Regions from separate parts of the Ruegeria sp. YTSC002 genome, predicted to be linked through region 2. Evidence: riboswitches for the same ligand, from Rfam matches in the RefSeq annotation. Region 2 holds a riboswitch; each other region holds the start of a gene.
The links. Region 2 has a riboswitch for cobalamin ahead of AC2FFD_RS15065 (CbtB domain-containing protein). Riboswitches for the same ligand answer to the same signal wherever they lie in the genome.
Positions count from the first base shown of each region.

Region 1 (3,271 bases), on a different contig from region 2:
GTGTTGTCGCTTGTCCGACGTCATCAGGCCCTTGCGAAGTCCGAACTCGCGCGCATGACGGGACTGTCGGCACAAACGGTTTCCGTCATCATGCGTCAATTGGAAAAGGATGGGTTGCTTCTGCGCGGTGAACCGGTCCGCGGGAAAGTCGGGCAACCTTCCGTTCCCATGCGTCTCAACCCGGATGGTGCGTTTTTCTTTGGGCTCAAGGTCGGGCGCCGCAGTACCGAGCTGGTTTTGACTGACTTTGTGGGAAACGTACGGCAACGCAAGCGGCGAACCTATGACTATCCAACGCCGAAAGCCACTTTGGAGTTTTCCACGCAGAGTCTGGGCAAAATGATGTCATCCATGTCGCCCGAGGCCAAAGGCAGGATTGCGGGTCTTGGAATTGCCATGCCTTTCTACCTGTGGGACTGGGCCCAGGCCCTTCAGGTTCCTCAGGAAGAAATGGACCCGTGGCGCGTATCAGACCTGAAGGCTGACCTGGCTGGTCGCCTCGATATGCCGGTTTTTCTGCAAAATGACGCAACGGCGGCTTGTGGTGCGGAACTGGTATTCGGTCCGGCCGATGGACCAAGGGATTTTCTGTACTTCTATATCGGGTTTTTCATTGGCGGCGGTGTGGTTCTCAATGGCGCGATCTTTTCGGGGCGTGGAAACTCGGGGGCGATCGGCCCCCTGCCTGTGCCGGATGGTACGGGCGGTGTCAGGCCGCTTATCGACGTGGCCAGCCTTTATGTGCTCGAGCGTGCGATCACGACAGCAGGGGCGACCTCGCAGTCTTTATGGGAAACGACCGAACGTTGGGATGTGCCAAATGTTCAACTGGAAAACTGGTTGAAACGGACGGCGAGCGGGATTGCCCATGCGATTGTCTCATCCTGTAGCCTGATAGATTTCGAATGCGTGAAGATTGACGGCTGGATGCCGCAGGAAATCAAGGCGAGTTTGGTTGAAATGGTCGAAGACAAACTGTCCAAGCTGAACCTGACCGGTCTTGAGCGCCCCGTGGTGCTGGAAGGGACCGTGGGCCCGGAAGCACGCTCACTGGGTGCGGCAAGCCTGCCGTTGTCGGAAAGGTATCTTTCAGAAGCTTAGGCATGAAATCATCCTGCTGCCTGGGATTTTTCACGAAGTCGATTTACCCGCCCGAACTGCCGAATTCAGCTTTTTTCGACGGCCACGGCACATTTTCGTTGACCGAGGGCTGAGTTGTCTGGCAAGCCGCTCGGCATGTCCGGTTCCGGGGCTTGCTCTGGAATCAATAGGGAATGCGGTGCGGGCTCAGGCCCAATTCCGCAACTGCACCCGCAACTGTAAGCGGCGAGCAGGGCTGAAACGCCACTGGGGTTTGCCCGGGAAGGCCAGTCCAACGCTTTGACCCGCAAGTCAGGATACCTGCCGGACATGTGCCCTCTAATGGGCACTCCTAATCGGCGACGGGATGTGCGTCGGACCAGGATGCCTGAAAGGGTAATTTGGCGTCGAATGTCCTGTGGTCAAAACGAATTTCGCGCCGGGATTGGCGCGACGGGACAAGGACGACTGTTCATGAAAACGCTGCTCAGTGCAGCCGCTGCCGTGATGGCACTTCCTGCCATGGCAAATGCGCATTTCCTTTTGGAATACACCACCGACACCATGATCGAGAAACCGGGTGACGTGCCGGTCAAGCTGATTTTCTGGCATCCGTTCGAAAACGGCCATGTCATGGATCTGGAAAAGCCGCAGGAATTCTATGTGATCCACAACGGTGAAAAGACCGATTTGCTGGATACGCTGGAACCTATCCGGTTCACCGGCGGGCAAAACGAGGGCGCGGCGTTCAAAGGCAGTGTCCCGGTCAAACGGTCGGGTGACTATGTGCTGGTGACGGTTCCTCAGCCTTACTATGAAGAATCCGAAGACATCTATATCCAACAGCTCACCAAAGCCTTCCTGAACCGCAACGAATTACCGACCGACTGGATGAATCCCGTGGGTCTGCCGACCGAGATTGTCCCGCTGAACAAGCCGACCAACATCATCGCGGGTTCAACCTTCACGGGCCGTGTGCTGGCTGATGGTCAGCCGGTTGCGGGGGCCGAGATCGAGATCGAATACATGGCCGCCGAACCCGACATGGACAGCGCGGCCGCTTCTGCACCGAAAGTGTCCCCTATGCCGGGTGGTGCGGTGGTCGCCATATCTGACGACAACGGGTATTTTTCGTTCGGCGTTCCAAAAGCCGGCTACTGGGGTTTCGCAGCACTTGGATCCGGTCCGGCAACCGAACATGAGGGCAAAGAACTCAGCCAGGATGCGGTGATCTGGATTCGCGCCTGGGATCTGGAGTAACCCCGAATGCACATCGTCGACGGAGCCCTTTCCAACCCGGTTGTTGTTGGCGGCGCCATAGCGGCCGCGGGTGGGATCGCCATGGGTCTCAGGTCTCTGGATCTTGATCGCATCCCCACTGCCGGTGTGTTGTCAGCCAGTTTCTTCGTAGCATCGTTGATCCACGTACCCATTGGTCCGTCGTCGGTCCATTTGATCCTCAACGGCATGGCCGGGCTGCTGCTTGGTTGGGCCGCATTCCCGGCTTTGTTCGTCGGGCTTTTGTTACAGGCGGTCTTTTTCGGCTTTGGCGGGTTGACGGTGCTGGGGATCAACACCGTCAATATCGCCCTGCCCGCGGTGGTGGCCGGAATGCTGTTCGGTCGTCTGATCGCGCGCGGGACACCTTTGCATGGTGCGATTTGGGGTGGTGTCGGCGGCGCATTTGCAATTGCGGCGACAACCGGCATGGTCGCGATTTCCCTGGCGCTGTCGGGGGATGAGTTCCTGCCCGCTGCCAAGCTTGTTTTCTTCGCCCATATTCCAGTCATGGCCATCGAGGCGATTTTGACCGGGTTCGCCGTCTTGTTGGCGCGCAAGGTCAAGCCCGAACTGTTTTTCAGAGGAGCAACCACATGAAGCATCTGGTTGTCATACTGGCTGTGTGCTGTGCGCCCGTGCCTGCCTTGGCGCACAAGGTCATAGCCGGCGTTTTCGAGTCGGGAGACGTGATCGAGGGCGAGATCGGCTTTTCCAACGGTGATATGGCAAGCGGGACCGAGGTCATTGTCACCGGCCCGGACGGGGCCGAGCTGGGTCGATCGGTCACGGATGCGGACGGTTTCTTTGTCTACACGCCGACCTCGGCCGTGGCGCACACCTTCTTTGCCGACCTTGGCGCCGGGCATGTGGCCGAAGTCACGATGTCTGCCGAAGATGTCGCGCGGGTCAT
Region 1 covers NZ_JBXWML010000019.1:13,169-16,439, reverse strand. The annotation lists gene AC2FFD_RS21365 (ROK family transcriptional regulator) at 1-1,101, shown strand, start outside; cobalamin riboswitch at 1,225-1,423, shown strand; gene AC2FFD_RS21360 (DUF4198 domain-containing protein) at 1,555-2,340, shown strand; gene cbiM (cobalt transporter CbiM) at 2,347-2,958, shown strand; gene AC2FFD_RS21350 (NikL family nickel/cobalt ECF transporter subunit) at 2,955-3,271, shown strand, end outside.
Region 1: another riboswitch for cobalamin. It lies ahead of AC2FFD_RS21360 (DUF4198 domain-containing protein); the one in region 2 lies ahead of AC2FFD_RS15065 (CbtB domain-containing protein).

Region 2 (3,271 bases):
GCAGCGAAACCTTCCATTTGACCCGCTCAGATTGGAGTATCTCCGTCAAGTAAAGGCCACCGGGTCGAGCGCGTTACGGCGAAGATATCGAACGCCTGATTAGGACGACCATGGAGGCCGTTCATCTACTTTAGGGAAGAACGCAATTATCCCCCAAGGATAAGGGGAAATGCGACGGCTCCGGCACTGCGTCGATGACATTGGAGGAGTTCGAAGACTGGCTGCACCCGGAGATATGCCGTTATCACAACACCCATCACACCGGGTTGCGGCGAGAACCGATGGCGGCATGGGCGATCCTCGGTTGTAGTGACGCAGACAGAAAAGTTGTTAATGCCGAGGCGTTTCGCATCAGCGTACTTCCTTTTGAATGTCGTCGGTTGTCGCTACGCATTCAGTCCCATGATCGGTCGTGGTAACCGAAAGGTAACCATCAAGCACGAACCCCGCTATATGTCCCGGATCTAGACTGTAATTGACGATAGAACGAACCTAGTTACGCGCAACAAGAACCTGTCGCGTCTCGGAATTCGCCTTGGGAGGCGCGGTGCGCGCGGACCTGAAAATAGGCGTGTCATGGCGAGCCGATCCCGGAGGCAATGCTGTTTCAGATTATTGAAGAACAAAGATGTTTCGCGTGAGCTGTTTCCACTTCATCGCCTACCACCTGCTTCAGCTCAGTCTCACGTAGAAACTTAAAAATTTTTTCGTCTGATGGTTGCTTCTTCGCCCTGCCAAATCCCCGTCTCGCACTCGGTGTATTTGCAAAGTTTTCGAGGGCTAGGGCTCATGTGTCCTTCCTGCCTGAGTATGGACTCTTTTCCAGACTTAGAGTCAAAACACGTATTGAAACTGAGCTAACAACCGACCAGCAAATATGAAATCTCAGATGGAAGTTCTCGATCAAGGATCAGCCTGACGCATGTGCCTACCTAACCTCACGCTTTGCAGAACCTGCCGCGACGCGGATTCCACCCTTTATGATCAATTAGCCGCAACGCTGGAGGCATCGGGGGTGCAAGCCGAGTTGCAGCAAGTGGATTGCATGTCCGGTTGTCACCGACCACAGACGTTGGCGGTGCGACAAAGCGGCAAGACCGCCTATCTTTTCGGTGAGGTTACGGTTGTCGATCTTCCGGACATAATGATCTTCATGCGGATGTATGAGGACAGTACTGACGGCGACTTCGCTGACGCCAGGAAGCTAGGTAAGCTACGTTTCAAGGCGATTGCACGTATACCGGCACAAAAAAGATAGCCAACATGCAACTTGCCGACCAAAGCTCCGGTGTCGAGTTTTCAGCTTACAGTTTGTGTTTTTCGACTTAGCCTTCTGCACTGAACGGCTAAAATCTAAACCAAGCCTGCCATTACCTAAGATTGACCGCTGCAGAATACTATGATGTCGCTTTCGTACTTGACGGAACAAAGCACTATGGAACAATAAAGGCTTCTACGGTGTCCAAAGGTGCCTACGCACTGGGACTGAAACGGGAATGAGGACGGTGCACCAAACTACCGCACTGAAGCCTTGACCGCCCCCGCGACTGTGAGCGGCGAGCGGCCTTCCAATACCACTGGCGTAATGGCGCTGGGAAGGGGGAAGTCTGCTGTGACCTGCGAGTCAGGAGACCGGCCGTAGGATGGACACAACATATGCCGTCGGGTGTGACGGCGAGGAGGATTAAAATGACGACAAAAACGATCAAGGCATCCGCCGCTGGCGCATCCTTTCTGCCTGCAGTATTCGCCGTGGTTCTGGGTCTAGGGATCATTACCGTGACTGGCCATGTTCAGGCTTCTGGCCTGCATGACGCGGCTCATGATGTGCGCCACGCAACTGGCTTCCCCTGCCACTAAAACAATGTTCAGTCGTATTCTGACCAGCGGCTTGTTCGCTGGTGCAGCAGCGGGGCTGATTGCCGCCCTTCTGCAGTTGTATTTCGTGCAGCCAGTGCTACTTCACGCCGAGCTCTATGAGGGCGGCGACCTGGTGCATTTTGGCGCTGATCCCGTAACTGCGCATCCCGACCTGCCCGGCATGTTCGCCGAGCCGATGCGCGATGGTCTCAGCATTATCTTCACCATGCTTACCTACACCGGCTATGCGCTAGTCCTGGCGGCGCTGATGTCAGTAGCCGAACGTCAGGGGCATGAGATCAACGGCCGCACCGGCCTGCTTTGGGGTCTTGCGGGCTTTGTCGCCTTCCACTTTGCTCCTGGCTTGTCACTGGCTCCAGAAGTTCCCGGCGTAGCGGCAGCAGATGTGGGAGTGCGTCAGATCTGGTGGACGGTCACCGTTGCCGCAGCCGGCGTAGCCATGTGGCTGATTGCCTTTGGAGGTAACCTGGTAAGCTACCTGATTGCGGCCGTGCTGCTAATGGTACCGCATATTATCGGGGCCCCTGAGCCTGAGAGTTTCTCTGGGCCGGTTCCGACCGAGATCGGGGCGCTTTTTGCTGCCCGGGCCTTCGGCATCGGCATGGCCGCCTGGGCACTCTTAGGCAGTTTCACCGGCCACTTCTGGCAGACAGAAGGCAAGCGCGCAGGCGCTGCAGTCTGATCGCGCTCCTCCATTGCTACCCCGCTGGTTACACCGGCGGGTTTTTTTTATTGAGGATGACAAGATGTCCCGTTCTCTTGCTCTCTTTGCCATCGGACTTGTCTTTGGCGGCGGTGCTGGCTTTGTGATTGCCGCCAGCAGCGGTAGCACCTTTGAGAGCCATGACCATACTGACCCGGCCCAACACGGCGGCAACATGGAGATGGCAGCGCACGACCACTCCGCTGCCACTAATCTGCCTGCCGACAGCGACGCCCCCAGTGTGGCGATCCAGATGATTAAGGATCCTATGGCGGGCTGGAATCTGCGTGTGACACCGCAGAACTTTCGCTTTGCTCCGGAAAATGCCTCCACGGCTGACGTTCCAGGCGAAGGTCACGCGCATGTTTATATCAACGGCGAAAAGCTGGGCCGCCTTTATGCCAATTGGTTACACCTTCCGTCGCTCCCCGATGGCGATGTTGAAGTAAAAGTTTCTCTCAATGGCAACAGCCACAGCCCTCTGATGGTTGAGGGTGTGCCCGTGGAGGCCAAAGTGACCGTGCAGCCTGACGGCGATGACTCCTGATTGACATTCCTGGCTGAGAAGACAACTACGCGGATTCAGCGGGTCTAAGCGGCAAGTACAGCGTGCGCGCGGGTTTTTGCCGCTCTGTATCCAAGGACAGATAAGCTGTTGCAAAGCCGCGCCGAATTCCCGTCTTGTTC
Region 2 covers NZ_JBXWML010000008.1:3,079-6,349, forward strand. The annotation lists gene AC2FFD_RS15060 (DUF1636 family protein) at 923-1,258, shown strand; cobalamin riboswitch at 1,440-1,655, shown strand; gene AC2FFD_RS15065 (CbtB domain-containing protein) at 1,690-1,860, shown strand; gene AC2FFD_RS15070 (CbtA family protein) at 1,865-2,563, shown strand; gene AC2FFD_RS15075 (hypothetical protein) at 2,628-3,131, shown strand.

Region 3 (3,271 bases), on a different contig from region 2:
CCCAGACGCAGAACGTCATCAAACAACAGGTTCATGCTGGCCTCGGGGCGATCCTTGTCCAGATGCACGCAGCTTTCGGACAGGATCATGGTCTTGATACCAAAGGGTTCCAGCGTGTCGGGCGTGACGTCACCGCCGGGTTTCATGCCATAGTACCAACCGGCAAAAAACAGATCGGGTTCGACGGCCACAAGGTTTTCAATGGTCGGGTATTTGGGGGCAAGCTCTGGGATATCGCCACGCTGAGCATCAAAATCAGGGCTTGTTTTGTACCAGCCGGTAATTCCGGTAAGCCCCACGATCTTGTCCTGAAGGCCGAGCGCAAAGGCCATATCCGTCATGTTCATGTCATGCACGACCAGACGTTCCGGCGCCGAGTCAAAAGCCAGCGGTTCGCCGCAATTGTCCACGGTGACGCCCTCTGCTGCCGCGCCACCTGCCAAGCCAGCGAAGACGACCACCGGCCAGAGTTTCTGCATCATATGTAAGCTCCTGTTATTATGACAATTTCCGTTTTCGGATATCCAGTGCGGGGATCATGCGGCCTTCGTGCTGAAAGCACAGATAATCCACGCCGAATGTCTCACGTACCCGGTCTGGGGTCAGAACTTCGCCAACAGGCCCGAACCCTGTCAGACGCGTAGCCTTCATCAACGCCACATGGGTGGCGAATTCCGGGATCATGACCAGATCATGGACGATCATGACGACCGTTACCCCCAGATCAGCGACCAGAGACAGCATGTGCCCCTTGGCATCGGGGTCCAGATGGTTGGTTGGCTCGTCCAGAAACAGCAAGGACGGGTTCTGGGCCAACGCGCGCGCGATATGTGCGCGCTGACGTTCTCCGCCGGACAGCTGACCCATCGTTTTGTTGGCAAAATGCGATAGCTCGGTCGTCGTCAGCACCCGTTCAAGATCAGCCTTGTGCTGAGCCACCGAACGTTCGCCCTGAATCGGGATTTGTCCCAGCGCAACGTAGTCTTGCAGGCGCATCCGTCCGTCGGGCATTTCCTGCTGTCCGACCACAGCAATGGAGCGGGCGCGTTGGCGGGCGGACAGGGTACGAAGGCTTTGGCCTTCTATCCAAACATCACCCAAGGCAATCCGTTCAATCCCGCACAGCAGTTTCAATAGAGTGGTCTTACCGGCGCCGTTCGGCCCGGCGATTGCCAGAATTGATCCTTCTTCCAGACGAAAGGATACATCCTGCAACAGGATATCACCATTGAGCGCGTAGTACTCCAGATCCTCGGCAACCAGAAAGCTCATGATGTCCCTCGGGATGGCAAAGCGGGTATTCGCGACAGGGTCTTTGCGAAAAGGGCAGGAGGGCGGTCCGAAGCGCTGGTCCAGCCATCGTCGCTGTCGCCGAACTGGGTCGCGAATTCGACCAGGGCATCCAGGTCGTGTGATGTCTTAATGTCGCCGAACAGGTACTGCGCTTTGCCTGCGGCCTGAAATCCGACGGTCATGGCCCGTTCACAACCTGCCATGCAGGCCACCATTCGGGTTTCAAAACCGTCAGGCAGCTGAGCATCCAGCGCGTCTTGCGCAGCCTCGGCAGACATCGTCCCCTGACATGTTGAACAGATCAGAACGTAGTGATCAGAATAGCAGGTCATTGCCGTCTCCGTCGTTTGCCAGATGCAGACAGAGGGCACATACCCAGATATTACGCAAACGCGCCATCAAGCCTCCTTCGGGGACGCCCCGCCCCGGGTTGGTTACCATGCGATGGCAGGTCTCCTGACTTGCGGGTCAAGGCTCGGCCCACCTTCCCAACCCATACGGGTCAGTGGTGAAGTGGCGTCGCTCTCCGCTTACAGTTGCGGGGGCAGTCACGGACTTGGCACATTCCAGCGCCGCACCGTGTTCCCATTTTCATCCCTTACGGAACCATCCCGCTCAGCTAGTCCGGCTATGCCAGACTTGTCAAGCGGCAGGCGAAAGGGTGGTGGATGGAATTGCAACAGTTGAGCCAGCGATCCTGCTGCGCCAGCCCGGACCGAACGGTGTCAATAGTCTGATACAAGAAGAAAATCCGGATCGGTATCTTCCTCGACCTTCGAAAACCGTGGGATCGGCTCTTCGAACACATTGTCCGTACGGTCGTCATTCACGGTCGATACCTCGCCAATAAGGCAATCGCCGCGCTCGGCCCAGAAAGCGTGCCAGATGCCGGGCATCAAAGTTACGCTTTGCCCCGGCTTCAGCCGCAAGTGTTCTCCGGGTTGCAAGGTTACAGGGCAGGCATCGCTTGGGACCGTCACCGGATTGTCGCGGTCGACGCCACCGTTTGGATCCGACGCATGAATTTCCAGAACGAGGTCGCCGCCGCCCCGGTTGATGATGTCTTCTGCCTTGACGATATGCCGGTGCATCGGAGAAAGCTGATTGTCTTTCGAGATCAACAGTTTTTCCGCATAGAGCATCCCGCGCCCGGATTTCAGATCCTTCGCCTCGCCATTGCGCAGAGTGAACAGAAACAGTCCAAGTTCGTCGAAACGGCCTTGTGCGTAATCGGTTATGTCCCATCCCAACCCGCGGCCGCGGATCGTTTCCGCCAGAGGGCTGCGCATTTTCTCGGGCGACCAATCCGCAAAGGGTGGCAACACGGCACCGAAGGACTGAATGAATGCTTGTGCCTGGGTCTTGATACGGTTGATTTCGGAACGTTTCATCATGCTATCCCGCAGGTCAAAGTTCGTGCGCCCAGGGGGGTTCCGCCCCGGCTCGGGAAACGGTCACGGCCGCCACGTCAGCGCCCAGTTCCATGGCTGCTTGCAGGCTTTCAGCCGTCAATCCGCGCAGACCTGATTTGGTCAGATGCCCTGCACGGCTGAGACCGGTCAGGACGCCGGCGTTGAACGTGTCACCTGCGCCGATCGTGTCGACCACTTCAACGGGCTTCACAGGAACCGAGACTTCGGAACCATCCGCCAGATAGCCGTGCGCCCCGTCGCTGCCACGCGTGACGATGACAACGGAAGGACCCGCCTGCAACAGCACAGACGCCTTCGCGGCTTCGGATTCAGCGCCCGGAATGATCCAGTCCAGGTCCTCGTCTGAAACCTTGACGATATCCGCTTGTGAGATCATGCGGTTCAAACGCGCTCTGAACCGGGTTTGATCCTTGATGAAACCCGGGCGGATATTCGGATCCAGCATCACCGCCCGGTCGGAACCGTGGCGGTCCAGAAGGGCGGCATAGGCATCTGCGCAAGGTTCACAGGCAAGGCTGATTCCGCCGAGATACAGGGCAGAGACA
Region 3 covers NZ_JBXWML010000002.1:81,574-84,844, reverse strand. The annotation lists gene AC2FFD_RS05570 (ABC transporter substrate-binding protein) at 1-482, opposite strand, end outside; gene AC2FFD_RS05565 (ABC transporter ATP-binding protein) at 499-1,272, opposite strand; gene AC2FFD_RS05560 (DUF1636 family protein) at 1,269-1,625, opposite strand; cobalamin riboswitch at 1,723-1,919, opposite strand; gene AC2FFD_RS05555 (D-lyxose/D-mannose family sugar isomerase) at 2,019-2,684, opposite strand; gene AC2FFD_RS05550 (carbohydrate kinase family protein) at 2,701-3,271, opposite strand, start outside.
Region 3: another riboswitch for cobalamin. It lies ahead of AC2FFD_RS05560 (DUF1636 family protein); the one in region 2 lies ahead of AC2FFD_RS15065 (CbtB domain-containing protein).